One region of the Streptomyces sp. NPDC055287 genome, then DNA from elsewhere that is predicted to be linked to it. Evidence: riboswitches for the same ligand, from Rfam matches in the RefSeq annotation. Region 1 holds a riboswitch; the other holds the start of a gene.

The links. A riboswitch is a leader RNA that binds a small molecule or an ion and turns the genes downstream of it on or off. The one in region 1 is predicted to bind cobalamin.
Region 2: another riboswitch for cobalamin. It lies ahead of metE (5-methyltetrahydropteroyltriglutamate--homocysteine S-methyltransferase); the one in region 1 lies ahead of ACWIHY_RS12570 (CbtB domain-containing protein).

The regions. Positions count from the first base shown of each region.
Region 1 covers NZ_JBSHNE010000006.1:172,241-179,280, reverse strand. The annotation lists gene ACWIHY_RS12590 (HAD-IIA family hydrolase) at 1-287, shown strand, start outside; gene ACWIHY_RS12585 (hypothetical protein) at 404-958, shown strand; gene ACWIHY_RS12580 (class F sortase) at 960-1,631, shown strand; gene ACWIHY_RS12575 (CbtA family protein) at 1,665-2,429, opposite strand; gene ACWIHY_RS12570 (CbtB domain-containing protein) at 2,447-2,665, opposite strand; cobalamin riboswitch at 2,700-2,868, opposite strand; gene ACWIHY_RS12565 (glycoside hydrolase family 6 protein) at 3,005-4,036, shown strand; gene ACWIHY_RS12560 (galactose oxidase-like domain-containing protein) at 4,109-6,043, opposite strand; gene ACWIHY_RS12555 (glycosyltransferase family 2 protein) at 6,040-7,040, opposite strand, start outside.
Region 2 covers NZ_JBSHNE010000023.1:25,653-32,692, forward strand. The annotation lists gene ACWIHY_RS28035 (short-chain fatty acyl-CoA regulator family protein) at 1-48, opposite strand, end outside; gene aceA (isocitrate lyase) at 412-1,698, shown strand; gene aceB (malate synthase A) at 1,793-3,385, shown strand; gene ACWIHY_RS28050 (3-hydroxybutyryl-CoA dehydrogenase) at 3,382-4,254, shown strand; cobalamin riboswitch at 4,439-4,656, shown strand; gene metE (5-methyltetrahydropteroyltriglutamate--homocysteine S-methyltransferase) at 4,816-7,040, shown strand, end outside.

The DNA of each region.
Region 1 (7,040 bases):
GGGCCGTCGCGGCGCTGATCACCAAGGCGACCGGCAAGGACCCGTACTTCGCGGGCAAGCCCAACCCGCTGATGATGAGGACCGGGCTGAACGCGATCGGCGCGCACTCCGAGACGAGCGCGATGATCGGCGACCGGATGGACACGGACGTACTCGCCGGGCTCGAGGCGGGCATGGAGACGTTCCTGGTGCTGACCGGTCTGACGGGTCCGGCGGACGTCGACCGCTACCCGTTCCGGCCCTCGACGATCGTCGATTCGATCGCGGACCTCGTCGACCGCGTCTGACCGGCCCCGCCCCGTCCGGCAGCACGCTTCAGGGGCCCGTACGGCGCAGTGACGGGCCCCTGGAGATGCGGAAACGGCCCGTACCGGTGAATCTTCGTAGTACCAGGAGGTTCACTATGCGCTCATTTCAGCTTGCTCTGTGTGCCGGCGTGGCGGCCGCGGCGGTCATCGCGCCCGCATCCGCCGTCCACGCCGACAACGAGGTCGAAGGGCGGGTCCTCGTCACCCCGTCCACCATCGCCCCGGGCGGGGAGGTGGATCTGCGGGTCGACGTGTGCCGGGGCGACCAGGCCACCGGCACGTCCGAGGCCTTCTCGTCGCCCGCCCACTTCAACCCGGCGGCGGACCGCGGCGACCTCTTCGCAGAGGCCCGCATCCGTTCGGACGCCCAGGCCAAGGACTACGAGATCTGGGTGAAGTGCGAGGGCGGCGGCCGGGCCAGCGGCACGGTGACGGTCGTCCACCACCACAAGCCCACGCACCACCCGACCCACCACTCCACCCCCATCGCTCCCGTGCACGCGGGCGGTGGCGGTACGGCCGAGGTCGCCGCGGCCGAGGAGGGCGGGCCCGGGACGCCGCACACCGTGATCGGCCTCGTGCTGGCGGGCGTGGCGGCCGTGGCCGTGGCGTACCGGAGCGTACGCCGTCGTCGTACGGACGCGGACTGACATGTCCGCCGAGGACCGCCCGGCCAGTGGCGGCGGAAGGCTGCTGACCGGCGTCGCCTGGGCCGTGCTGCTGCTCGGGCTGTGGCTGTGGGGCCGGGAGATGACCGACGGACCCGGCGGCAGCTCCGCGCCGACCACCGGAGACGTGGCCGCTGTCGGCCGCCCGCTGGGAGAGCCGCTGCCTCCCGCGCACGCGCCGGTCGACGGCGCGGCGCCGCAGCACGTCACCGTGCCGTCCCTGGGCATCACGGCCCCTGTAGTCCCCCGCGGGCTGGACAACTCCGGCGCCGTCGATCCGCCGCCGTACCACCAGTCGTCGAAGGTCGCCTGGTACGGGGGCGGGACCAGGCCGGGTGACGCGGGTGTCGCCCTGCTCGTCGGCCATGTCGACACCGAGAGCAGACCGGCCGTCTTCTACAGCCTGAGCGCAGCGCGCCCCGGCGAGAAGGTCAGGGTGACGGGTGCCGGCGGCGAGAGCCTGGAGTTCACCATCGACGACATCCAGGTCTTCACGCGCGAACGCTTCGACCCTCAGAAGGTGTACGGCCCCCGCGAGAGCGACCGGGCGGAACTGCGCCTGATCACCTGCGGGGGCACGTACGACAAGAAGGCCCGCACCTATACGGCGAACGTCGTGGTCTCGGCCTACCTGACGCACGCGGGCCGGGACTGAGCGGTCGTCCGCCGGGGAGCCGGGGAGCCGTCCTTACGCCGTCACCGGCTCGGCGGCCGGAGCCGTACGGGCCGCCGCGCGCAGGCCCAGGGCTCCGAAGACCCCCGCGAACACCGCCCACAGCACCGCGTGCGACGCCAGAGACAGCACACGGAAGTCCCACAGCAGCGTCGCCGCGACCGGGACCTCGTCCGGGTTGCCCGGCAGTGCGAAGAGCACCGCCAGCGTGGCGACCGCCGTGACGGCAACCGCGACCTGGCGCACCGGAAGCGACCGGTCCGCGAGGCGTACGTACATCTGCCACGCCAGCACCATGCCGAGGATGCCGATCACGACGGCGGCCAGCCACAGAGCCTGGCGGTTGGCGACGGTGCCTGAGTCGCCGACGCCCGGCGGGTTGGCCGGGTAACGCAGGCCCGGCAGCAGCGAGACGGCCACGAACGCGGCCGCGCCGAAGGCCAGGGCGCGGGGCCACGGCCGTTCACCGAGGCCCGTACGACGGTGCACCAAGGAGTACGCGAGGGCGAAGAGAGCGCCCAGTGCGAGGCCCGCGACGACCGCCGTGACGACCAGCCCGAAGTGCTGGGTGGAGCGGGAGAACAGTTCCTCGTGGTGCTGGACCGCTGTGGCGGCGGCGTCGTGCGAGTGCTCCGTGGCGGCGGAGCGTGCCTCTTCGAGGCGGATCGCACGGTCCATCAGGGGCTCGGCGAGAAGCAGGGAGAAGAGGCCGGTGGCAAGACCGGCCGCCCCGCCCGCCGCGAGACCGCGTCCGAGCAGGGGGAGTACAGGTGTCGACATGGTGCGTACGGCCCCGATCAGTGGCAAGGGGCACCGAAAAGGTGCCGGCCGTCGTGCGAGAACTCGTGCAGGTAGTCGCCCGTCGCGGAGACGACCGTGCCGTTGTCCATGAAGACCGCGTAGAGCGCGATCACGGCGATGATCGCCGCCGCGGCCATGATCAGCCAGTCGCGGGTGGTGGTCGTGGCGGAAGCGACCGCCGCGGTGTCGGTGTGCTGCGCAGTGTGCAGAGACATACCGGTGAGCCTCCTTCTGGGGTTTCCACGCCCCAATTCAGGAGGACGACGGGTCAGTTCCTGACTTCCGTACGGGAGCGCCTTGGGCGCTCGCACGGTCACAGTGGCGGGACCGTCCCGGGTTCGCACCGGGTTCCTGTCCACCGTCGCCTCGATGTGTGTGGAGTTGTCTCACGGAGAGTCCCAGCCCGGCTGAGCACTGTCAACAGGCCATTGCCCGCACGCCCCCCGCCCCCGGCCGGTGTGTCAGGATGGTTTCGACCGGATGTGTCCGGGGAGGGGCCGGGGGGTCCTCAGCAAATCTTCAGCGCATCGTTGAGCGCAGCCAAGGGGGAGTGGATGTACGGCAGTTACAGCGGCCGTAGGCGCAAGGGTGTCCGGGTGGCCGCGGTGGGGGCTGTGGGGGCCGCGCTGCTTTTGGCGGGGTGCTCCTCCTCCGGCGGTGACGGAGGCGACAAGTCGAGCCTGCCGCCGGTGAAGCAGCAGCCGAAGGGCAGCGATCCGTACTGGGTCAATCCGGAAGGAAACGCCGCCAAGCAGGCCGGGGCGCTCGCCAAGAAGGGCGAGGACGAGAAGGCCACGCTCATCAGGAAGATCGCCGAGCAGCCGACCGCCGAGTGGATCGGCCCGGAGAACGCCGAGGCGCAGGCGAAGGGGTACACCGAGGCGGCCGAGAAGGCCGACCGTGACGCGCTGCTCGTCCTCTACAACATCCCGCACCGTGACTGCGGCCAGTTCTCGAAGGGCGGCGCCGCCGACGGCAACGCCTACCGGGCCTGGGCCGACCAGGTGGCCAAGGGCATCGGCGACCGCCCGGCCACCGTGATACTGGAGCCGGACGCAGTGCTGCACCTGGTCGACGGCTGCACGCCCGACGAGTTCCACGAGGAGCGGTACGACCTTCTCAAGGGCGCCATCAAGCGCCTCAAGCAGCAGCCGAAGGTCAAGGTGTACCTGGACGCGGGCAACGCGGGCTGGAAGTCCCCCGACTCGCTGTTCGAGCCGCTCCAGTGGGCGGGCATCGCGGACGCGGACGGCTTCTCGGTGAACGTATCCAACTTCCAGACCACCGCGGTCAGCAAGGAGTTCGGCAAGAAGCTGTCGGCGAAGGTGGGCAACAAGCCCTTCGTCATCGACACCAGCCGCAACGGCAAGGGTCCGTACACCGGGGGCGCCCCCGAGGAGAACTGGTGCAACCCGCCGGGCCGCGCGCTCGGTGAGAAGCCGACGACCAAGACCGGCGACGAGCTGGTCGACGCCTTCCTGTGGATCAAGCGTCCCGGTGAGTCGGACGGCGACTGCAAGGGCGGCCCGAAGGCCGGCGAGTGGTACGAGGAGTACGCGCTCGAACTGGCCCGCAACGCGAAGTAACGACGCTCGCGACGAAACGCGACGAGGGGGCCGCCCGGCATCGGGCGGCCCCCTCGTCGCACACCCGTCGGACTACGGGACCTCGATCCAGACGCCCTCGGACGGCGTGCCCTGATCGTCCGTCACGAACAGCATGTAGTAGCCGGACGGGACCAGCGCCCGGTTCTTCGGCACGGTGACCGAGATGCCGTCCTTCGTCTTCTTCAGATCCAGCGCGACCGTGCGCTGGTCGACGTCGGTGACATGGGTGACGGCGCTGGGCCGCATCAGCTTCGCGTCCTTGATGGACGTGGCGTGCGCCGACTGGAAGGTCGCCGTACCGCCGCGCTTGATGGTCTTCGGACCGCCGGTGAGCTTCGGCCGCGCGTCCTGGAAGAGGTACGGCGGCGTGTAGATCTCGATGCGCTGTTCGAAGACGCCGGGCCGGGTGTTGGCCTTGTCGGAGTACAGCGAGTCGGATCCGAAGATCATGACCCGCCCGTCCGGCAGCAGCAGCGAGCCCGAGTGGTAGTTGCGTCCGACCGCCGGGTCGGCCACCCGGCGGTACGTGCCGGTCTTGGCGTCGTACAGCCGCGCCTGGAGGATGTCCGAGCCGCCGCGCCCGCGGTAGTCGTTCGATCCGCCGGTGATCAGGACGGTGTCGTCGGGCATCAGGGACGCGCTCGGGTAGCGGGTGCCCTGGTCGAGCGAGTCGCCGTCCTTGAAGCGCGGGTTCGGCTCCTTGAGGTCGACGAGGCGTGACTTCTCGCTGGACTTCTCGGACTCGCCGACCCCGCCGCCGCCGATGACCATGAACTTCTCGTCCTGGGCGGGAGGCAGCCGCACAGTCGCGGAGGTCTCCATCCGGTCCGGGTCGCTGAGGCCGGGGATCTTCTTGAACTTGTTGGTCTTCAGGTCCCAGACGCCCGGCTCGCGGCCCTCGTCGGCGGGCCCGTACCCGGCGTTGGAGCCCGAGTAGAAGAGCTTGCCGTTGTTCATCAGGAAGATCGCGGGGTACGTCGGGAACTTCCGGATGACTCCGGTGTACTCCCACTTCTTTGTGACGGGGTCGTAGATCTCGTCCTTGCCGGGGACGATCTGGCCGATCTCGTCCAGGCCGGACAGCGACAGGACCTTGCCGTCCTCCAGCGGGGTGAGCGTCGGGTACCAGCGGGCCTCGTTCATCGGGTCGACGGTGATGTACTTCTCCGCGACCGGATCGAACTCGTAGGCCTCCTTGATGCCCTGGAAGTCCTTCTTGTCCAGGGCGAGCTTCTGCGCGATGCCGTACACGTTCTTGGCGTCGGTGCCCGTCAGGCCGTGGACCCGGTAGTTGTCCTCGGTGCCGGACTCGTACTTCTTGCCGGACGCCTTGGCCTCGACGTAGATCCGGCCGAGGCCGGCCTCGGTGCGCAGGAAGCGGCCGGTCCTCTTGTCGAAGACCTTCTTGGCCTTCTCCACGAGGACCGGGTCCTTGGAGACGTACGTCTTGCCGTTCTTCTTGCCCGTGAAGATCGTGCCCGCGGGGAGCGTCTTGGGAGCGTCCGGGTCCTCGTTGTGGACGATCATCAGGCCGCCGGCCTTGGTGACGTCACCCTCGAGCTTCTCGTACCGCTTCGTACCGCCCGCCACCAGCAGCTTTCCGTCGGGCAGCTGGGTGTGCCCGGCGCAGAACATGTCCTTGGGCGTCGGGATCATCTTGTACGCGTTCGTCTTCGGGTCCCACAGCACCGACTGGAACTTCTTGGCGTCGAAGTTCTTCTGGTTGTTGCCCGAGCCCGCGATCAGCAGCACCTTCCCGGTGTGCAGCAGTGCGGCGTGGATCGTGTTGATCCGGAACTCGGACGGGACGTCGAGGAAGTCCCAGTGGCCGTTCTCCGCCTTGTACTCGGGCCGGTTGATCTTGTAGTCGTGGTACTGCTCCGAGCCGAAGCGGTAGAGCGCGGGCCCGTTCATCCCCGCCAGAGCGAGCACCACCACACCCGTTATCGCCAGGCGGCGGGTGCGGCGGCTCGGACGGTAGTTCATTTCTTACGTCCCCCAAGGGCGATCTGCATGGTCTGGTCGGAAGCGGCCCAGGTGGGCTTCTGCTGAGGCAGGTGAGCCTCGGGCGGGGGACCGGCCGGCGGCTCTGACTGGCTCGGCGGCGGGGGAGCCCCGTGCTTGCCCCGCGCCTTCTTTTTCTTCTTCTCCTCGCGCATGGACCAGCGCCAGGCGAAGATCGGCGCCGCCGTGATCAGCAGGGCGAGCGTGGCCCAGGTGATCATCGCGGGGTGGTTGTGGCCGAAGAAGAAGGAGGAGCCGAGGGATCCGCCGAAGACCAGGATGAAGAACAGGTGGATACGGAAGGTGCCGAAGAGCGTGTCGGGGCTGGAGGAGTCGCCCTTGGGCGTCACCACGAAGCCGGACTTGCGGCGCAGTACGGCGTCCATGAGCGAGCGCGCGTAGATCGGTGCGGAGAGTGCCGACATCACCATGCCGGCCAGGCCGCCGGAGCCCTCGGGCTCGTGCGGCGACACGTTGTGACGGCGGTTCCAGATGTAGAGGCCGATCTGGAGTGCGGAGGCGTTGCCGTACAGCATCATCCAGATCGCCGGGTCGATCTGCACACCCGAGGCACCCATTCCCAGGAAGAGCGCGCAGCTGAGGGCCGCGAGGATCCAGTTCATGGCGGACATCGGGTAGAAGATGATCATCATCGTGTAGTTGAAGAGCTTGCCCGCGGGCAGCGAGCCGTAGCCCCTCCAGTACTGCTTGAGGATCGTCTCGTACGTACCGCGAGACCAGCGCAGCTGCTGGGTGAAGAAGTCGGTCCAGGCGGTCGGCCCCTCGCCGACGGCCAGCACGTCGGGCGTGTAGACCGAGCGCCACTTCTTGCCGGTGGCCGGGTTCGTGGCACGGTGGATCTCGAAGCCCGTCGCCATGTCCTCGGTGATCGAGTCGTACAGGCCGCCGATCTGCTTGAGCGCCCTGATGCGTACGGCGTTGGAGGTGCCGACGAACATGGGGGCGCCGTAGCGGTTGC
Region 2 (7,040 bases), on a different contig from region 1:
GTCCTCGCGCAGCCGCCGCAGCCGCGCTCCCGCATAGGTCTTGCTCATCCCGGCCCCCTTGGTCTCGGCCTACATCCTAGGGGAGGAGGCGCCGGAACGGGCCTTCGCAACCTTGGCAAAGAGGGCACGGAAGACTCGCAGAAGTTGGCAGAGCTCCAAGGTTGATGGCACTCAGTGCCACTGCCAGAGTCGTAGTGCGGCCCGCCGGACCCGGCGACCGGAACGGAACCCCCGGGCACGATTTCATGCCCTGACGTCGGCGATCCCGGCAGTTTCGTCCCGGCGGCTCGTCAACATTGCTCACCTTCGCTCCCGAGTGAGGGCACGGCGGGCCGCGCACCAAGCGAAGCGGAAGCACCTTCGCACTCTTCACAGACGATCTTCGGATTCGATTCCCCTCAGGAGACGGCCATGGCGCAGGCAGGAACACAGAAGGCGGCACAGGAGCTGGCCCGACGGTGGGCCACGGACCCCCGCTGGAACGGCATCGAGCGCACCTACAGCGCCGAGGACGTTGTGCGGCTGTCCGGCAGCATCCGCGAAGAGCACACGCTCGCCAGGCGCGGCGCCGAGCGGCTGTGGCGCCAGCTGCATGAGCGGGACTACATCCACGCGCTGGGCGCGCTGACCGGCGGCCAGGCCGTGCAGCAGGTGAAGGCCGGGCTGCAGGCTGTCTATCTCTCCGGCTGGCAGGTCGCCGCCGATGCCAACCAGGCCGGTCACACCTACCCCGACCAGAGCCTCTACCCGGTCAACTCCGTGCCACAGGTGGTGCGCCGGATCAACAACGCGCTGCTGCGCGCCGACCAGATCGCCACCGCCGAGGGCGGGACGGACACCACGGACTGGCTGGCGCCGATCGTCGCCGACGCCGAGGCCGGATTCGGCGGCCCGCTCAACGCCTTCGAGCTGACCAAGGCGATGATCGCCGCGGGCGCCGCCGGCATCCACTACGAGGACCAGCTCGCCTCGGAGAAGAAGTGCGGCCACCTGGGCGGTAAGGTCCTCGTCCCCACCGCCCAGCACATCCGCACCCTCAACGCCGCCCGGCTCGCCGCCGACATCGCCGATGTGCCGACCCTGATCGTCGCCCGTACGGACGCGCTCGCCGCGAGCCTGCTGACCAGCGACGTCGACGAGCGCGACGCCCAGTTCGTCACGGGCGAACGCACCGCGGAGGGCTTCTACCGCGTCCAGAACGGCATGGCCCCGGTCATCGCGCGCGGCCTGGCCTACGCCCCGTACGCCGATCTGACCTGGGTGGAGACCGGCACCCCGGACCTGGCCCAGGCGCGGGAGTTCGCCGAGGCGATCCACGCCGAGCACCCGGACCAGATGCTGGCGTACAACTGCTCGCCGTCCTTCAACTGGAAGGCCGCGCTGGACGACGACCAGATCGCCAAGTTCCAGCGCGAGCTGGGCGCCATGGGCTACCGCTTCCAGTTCATCACCCTGGCCGGTTTCCACGCTCTCAACCACGGCATGTTCGACCTCGCACGCGGCTATGCCGAGCACGGCATGACCGCCTATGTCGACCTCCAGGAGCGCGAGTTCGCCGCGCAGGCGCAGGGCTTCACCGCGGTCAAGCACCAGCGCGAGGTAGGCACAGGCTACTTCGACCTGGTCTCCACCGCCGTCAACCCGGCCTCCTCGACCACGGCACTGTCCGGCTCCACCGAGGAAGAGCAGTTCCACTGAGCACTCCCTGACCAGCCCGCTCGTCGGCCCGAGTTCCGGTGAGGCCGGACGACCGTCTCGTCCGGCCCTCGCCCCTCCCCCTCAGGAGACCCGCTTGTCCACCCACGCACTGACCCACCGTGTCCAGGTCCTCGGGGCGCCGGCTGACCGCTACGAGGAGATCCTCACCCCCGAGGCCCTGGACTTCATCGGACGTCTGGCCGCGGCTTTCGCGGACAGGCGTCTGGACCTCTTCAAAGAGCGGCGGCGCCTGTCGGCCCACCTGATCTCAGGCAGGCCACTGGACTTCTCCCGCGCCACCTCACCCGTCCGCGACGATCCCGACTGGCGCGTCGCGCCGCCCGCCCCCGGGCTGACCGACCGCCGAGTGGAGATCACCGGCCCGCCCGAGCGCCGGATGACCATCAACGCCCTCAACTCCGGCGCGTCGGTGTGGATGGCCGACTTCGAGGACGCCACCGCACCCACCTGGGACAACATCGTCGGCGGCCAGCTGAACCTGCTCGATGCTTGTCAGCGCCGCCTCGACTTCACCTCCCCCGAGGGCAAGGAATACCTGCTCGGTGACCGGCTTGCGACCATCGTGGTCCGTCCACGCGGCTGGCACCTCGTCGAGGAGCACCTGGAGCTCGACGGCCACCCCGTCCCCGCCTCCCTCGTCGACTTCGGCCTGTACTTCTTCCACTGCGCCCAGCGCCAGATCGACGCCGGCCACGGCCCGTACTTCTACCTCCCCAAGCTCGAGAACCACCACGAAGCCCGCCTGTGGAACGACATCTTCGTCCTCGCACAGGAACTGCTCGGCATCCCCCGCGGCACCATCCGCGCCACCGTCCTCATCGAAACGATCACCGCCGCCTTCGAGATGGAGGAGATCCTCTACGAGCTCCGCGAACACAGCTCCGGCCTCAACGCCGGCCGCTGGGACTACCTCTTCAGCCTGATCAAGACGTTCGGCCACCGCACCGACTTTCTGCTGCCCGACCGTGCCAAGGTGACCATGACCGCCCCCTTCATGCGCGCCTACACCGAACTGCTGGTGCGCACCTGCCACCAGCGCGGCGCCCACGCCATCGGCGGCATGGCGGCCCACGTCCCCAGCAAGGACCCACAGGCCAACGAAGCGGCCCTCGCCAAGGTCCGGCTCGACAAGGAACGCGAGGCCGAGCACGGCTTCGACGGCTCGTGGGTGGCCCATCCCGGCCTCGTCCCCGTCTGCCGCCAGGTCTTCGACGGCGTACTCGGCGACCGGCCGCACCAGATCGAACGCACCCGCGACGACGTCGACGTCCGGGCCTCCGACCTGCTGTCGGTACGCCGCATCAGTGCCCCGCCCACCGAGGAAGGCGTGCGCTCCGACATCGCCGTCGCACTGCGCTACTTCGACGCCTGGCTGCGCGGCCACGGCGCGGTCGCCCTGTACGGACTGATGGAGGACGCGGCCACCGCCGAGATCGCCCGCTGCCAGGTCTGGCAGTGGCTGCGCCACGGCGCCGTGGACCGCGACACGGTGACCAGGATCCTCGACGACGAGACGGCCGCCCTGGCCGAGGAGGACCCGGCGGCGCTCGTCACCCAGGCCCGCGAGATCTTCGTACGCACCGCTCTCGGCCCCGACCTGCCCGAGTTCTTCACCACCGACGCCTACGCCCGCCACCTCGTGCGGCGCGGAACGGAGCAGGCATGACCACCACCGGTATCCAGCGCGTGGGCGTCGTCGGCGGTGGACAGATGGGGGCCGGGATCGCCGAGATCTGCGCCCGTGCCGGGCTCGACACGGTCGTCTGCGAGGCGGATGCCACGGCGGCGCGCGCAGCGCGGGAACGTGTGGCGGTCTCCCTCGAACGCGCTGTCCAGCGCGGCAAACTCGACCGTACCTCCGCCGAGGATGCCCTTGACCGGATCGTCTTCACGGGCAGCCTCGACGACCTGGCCGACCGACAGCTCGTCGTCGAGGCCGTCGTCGAGAACACGGACGCGAAGACCGAGATCTTCGCCGCCCTCGACAAGGTCGTCGAGGACCCGGAGGCGATCCTCGCCACCAACACGTCGTCGATCCCGGTCATGCGCCTGGGCATGGCCACCCACCGTGCGGACCGCGTCCTGGGCCTGCATTTCTTCAACCCGGTGCCTGTCCTGCCCCTGGTGGAAGTAGTGGCTTCCCTCCACACCGCGCCCGAGACGGTCACAGCCATCGAGGAGTTCGCCCGCGACACCCTCGGCAAGACCCCGATCCGCTCCCAGGACCGGGCCGGCTTCGTCGTCAACGCCCTGCTCATCCCGTACCTCCTCTCGGCGGTCCGCATGGCCGAGTCCGGCTTCGCCACCGCAGCAGACGTGGACGCGGGCATGGAACTCGGCTGCGCCCACCCCATGGGCCCGCTCAGGCTCGCCGACCTCATCGGCCTCGACACCGTCGCCGCCATCGCCCAGTCGCTGTACGACGAATTCAAGGAACCGCTGTACGCTCCGCCGCCGCTGCTGCAGCGCATGGTCGAGGCAGGACTGCTCGGACGGAAGACCGGGCGGGGATTCCACCCGTACGACCGGGGCTGAGGGGCCCTGGTTGCCGCCGGGGCCGAGGGGCCCGGGCTGCTGTGGAGGCGGGCGCGGAGCGAGGACTGAGGTCGCTCCGCGCCCTGCCGCGTTTTCCGTTCGCGAGGGCGCCGGGAACCGGGCGAGTGTCACATCTCACCGTCCGACATGTGAACAGTGCAGCACCGGAGTTGAGCCCAGCGCCTAGGTTGGCAGGTGCAGCTGGTTCGCCCTGTCCGCCAGGCAGGCGCGTCGCAAGAGGGAACCCGGTGGGAATCCGGGACTGCCCCGCAGCGGTGAGCGGGAACGACCGCCGTCATACGCACTGGACCCGGCCGGGTCTGGGAAGCGACGGCCAGTAGGTGTCTGCCCCTGGCAGATGGGCCCGCGAGTCCGAAGACCTGCCACTGCCCGTGCGCGAACGCGCGCGGAGATCTCGGTGACCTCGTGGGCGGGTCGGCGTACATATCAGGCGTGCACACGCATCGACACAGCGACGCGGTCCGCCCGGTCTGCCATCCCTTCGCGTCCTACGAACCGTCCCCGGGGTCTCTCGGAGAGACACTCGCGAAGGAGAGTTCCGTGACAGCCAAGCCCGCAGCCGCAGCAGCCAGGGCCACCGTGTACGGCTACCCCCGCCAAGGACCCAACCGGGAACTGAAGAAGGCCATCGAGGGGTACTGGAACGGCCGCATCACCGCCGACGCCCTACGGGAGACCGCTGCCGGTCTGCGCCGCACCAACTGGCAGCAGCTGGCCGACGCCGGCCTCGACGAAGTGCCGACCGGCGACTTCTCGTACTACGACCACGTCCTGGACACCACCGTCATGGTCGGCGCCATCCCTGCCCGCCACCGCGCCCACGCCCATGAAGACCCGCTCGACGGCTACTTCGCCATGGCTCGCGGCACCCAGGACGTCGCGCCGCTGGAGATGACCAAGTGGTTCGACACCAACTACCACTACCTGGTCCCCGAACTCGGCCCCGACACCGTCTTCTGCGCCGACTCCACCCAGCAGGTCACCGAACTGGCCGAGGCCCTCAGCCTCGGCCACACCGCACGCTCTGTCCTCGTCGGACCGGTCACCTACCTGCTGCTCGCCAAACCCGCGCCCGGCGTCGCGGCGGACTTCCAGCCACTGACCCTTCTCGACCGGCTGCTGCCGGTGTACGCCGAGGTACTGGCCGACCTGCGGGCCGCCGGTGCCGAGTGGGTCCAGCTGGATGAGCCCGCGCTCGTCCAGGACCGCACACCGGCCGAGCTGAACGCCGCCGCCCGCGCCTACCGGGACCTGGGCGCGCTCACCGACCGGCCCAAGCTCCTCGTCGCCTCCTACTTCGACCGGCTCGGCGAAGCACTCCCCGTCCTGGCCAAGGCCCCCGTCGACGGCCTCGCCCTCGACTTCACCGGGCCCGCCGCCGCGAACCTCGACGACCTCGCCGCCGTCGGCGGCCTGCCCGGCAAACGCCTCGTCGCAGGCGTCGTCGACGGCCGCAACGTCTGGATCAACGACCTGGAAAAGTCGCTGTCCACCCTCGGCACCCTCCTCGGCCTCGCCGACCGTGTGGACGTGGCCGCCTCCTGCTCCCTGCTCCACGTCCCCCTCGACGCGACGGCCGAACGCGACGTGGACCCGCAGATCGCCCGTTGGCTCGCCTTCGCCCGCCAGAAGACCACCGAGATCACCACGCTCGCCCGCGGCCTCACCGAGGGCACCGACACCATCGCCGCACAGCTCGCGGCCAACCGCGCCGACCTGGCCTCCCGCGCCGGATCCGCCCTCACGAATGCCCCCGCCGTACGCGCCCGGGCCGCAGCCGTCACCGACGCCGACGCCCGCCGCTCCCAGCCCTACCCGGAGCGAGCGGCCGCCCAGCACGCCCACCTGCGCCTGCCCCTGCTACCGACCACCACCATCGGCTCCTTCCCGCAGACCACCGAACTGCGCACCGCCCGCGCCTCCCTGCGCGCCGGCCGCCTCGACGCCACCGGATACGAGCAGCGCGTCGAGACAGAGATCCAGAAGGTCGTCGCCTTCCAGGAGAAGACCGGCATCGACGTCCTCGTGCACGGCGAGCCCGAACGCAACGACATGGTCCAGTACTTTGCCGAGCAGCTGACGGGGTACCTCGCCACCCAGTACGGCTGGGTCCAGTCCTACGGCACCCGCTACGTCCGCCCGCCGGTCCTCGCCGGGGACATCTCCCGCCCCGAGCCGATGACGGTCCGCTGGAGCCGATACGCCCAGTCGCTCACCGACCGACCGGTCAAGGGCATGCTCACCGGCCCGGTCACCATGCTCGCCTGGTCCTTCGTCCGCGACGACCAGCCGCTCGCCGACACTGCCCGCCAGGTCGCCCTCGCACTGCGCGACGAGGTGAACGACCTGGAAACCAACGGCCTTTCGGTGATCCAGGTGGACGAACCCGCCCTGCGCGAGACCCTGCCGCTCCGCGCCGCCGACCGCCCCGCCTACCTGGCCTGGGCAACTGAGGCGTTCCGCCTGACCACCAGCGGGGTGCGCCCGGACATCCAGATCCACACCCACATGTGCTACGCCGAGTTCGGCGACATCCTCCAAGCCATCGAGGACCTCGACGCCGACGTCATCAGCCTGGAAGCCGCCCGCTCCCACATGCAGGTGGCAGGCGAACTCGCCAGGGCCGGCTACCCGCGCGAGGCGGGGCCCGGTGTCTACGACATCCACTCCCCGCGCGTCCCGAGTACCGGCGAGGCGGCCGCCCTGCTCCGCAAGGGGCTGGAGGCCATCCCGCCGGAGCGGCTGTGGGTCAATCCCGACTGCGG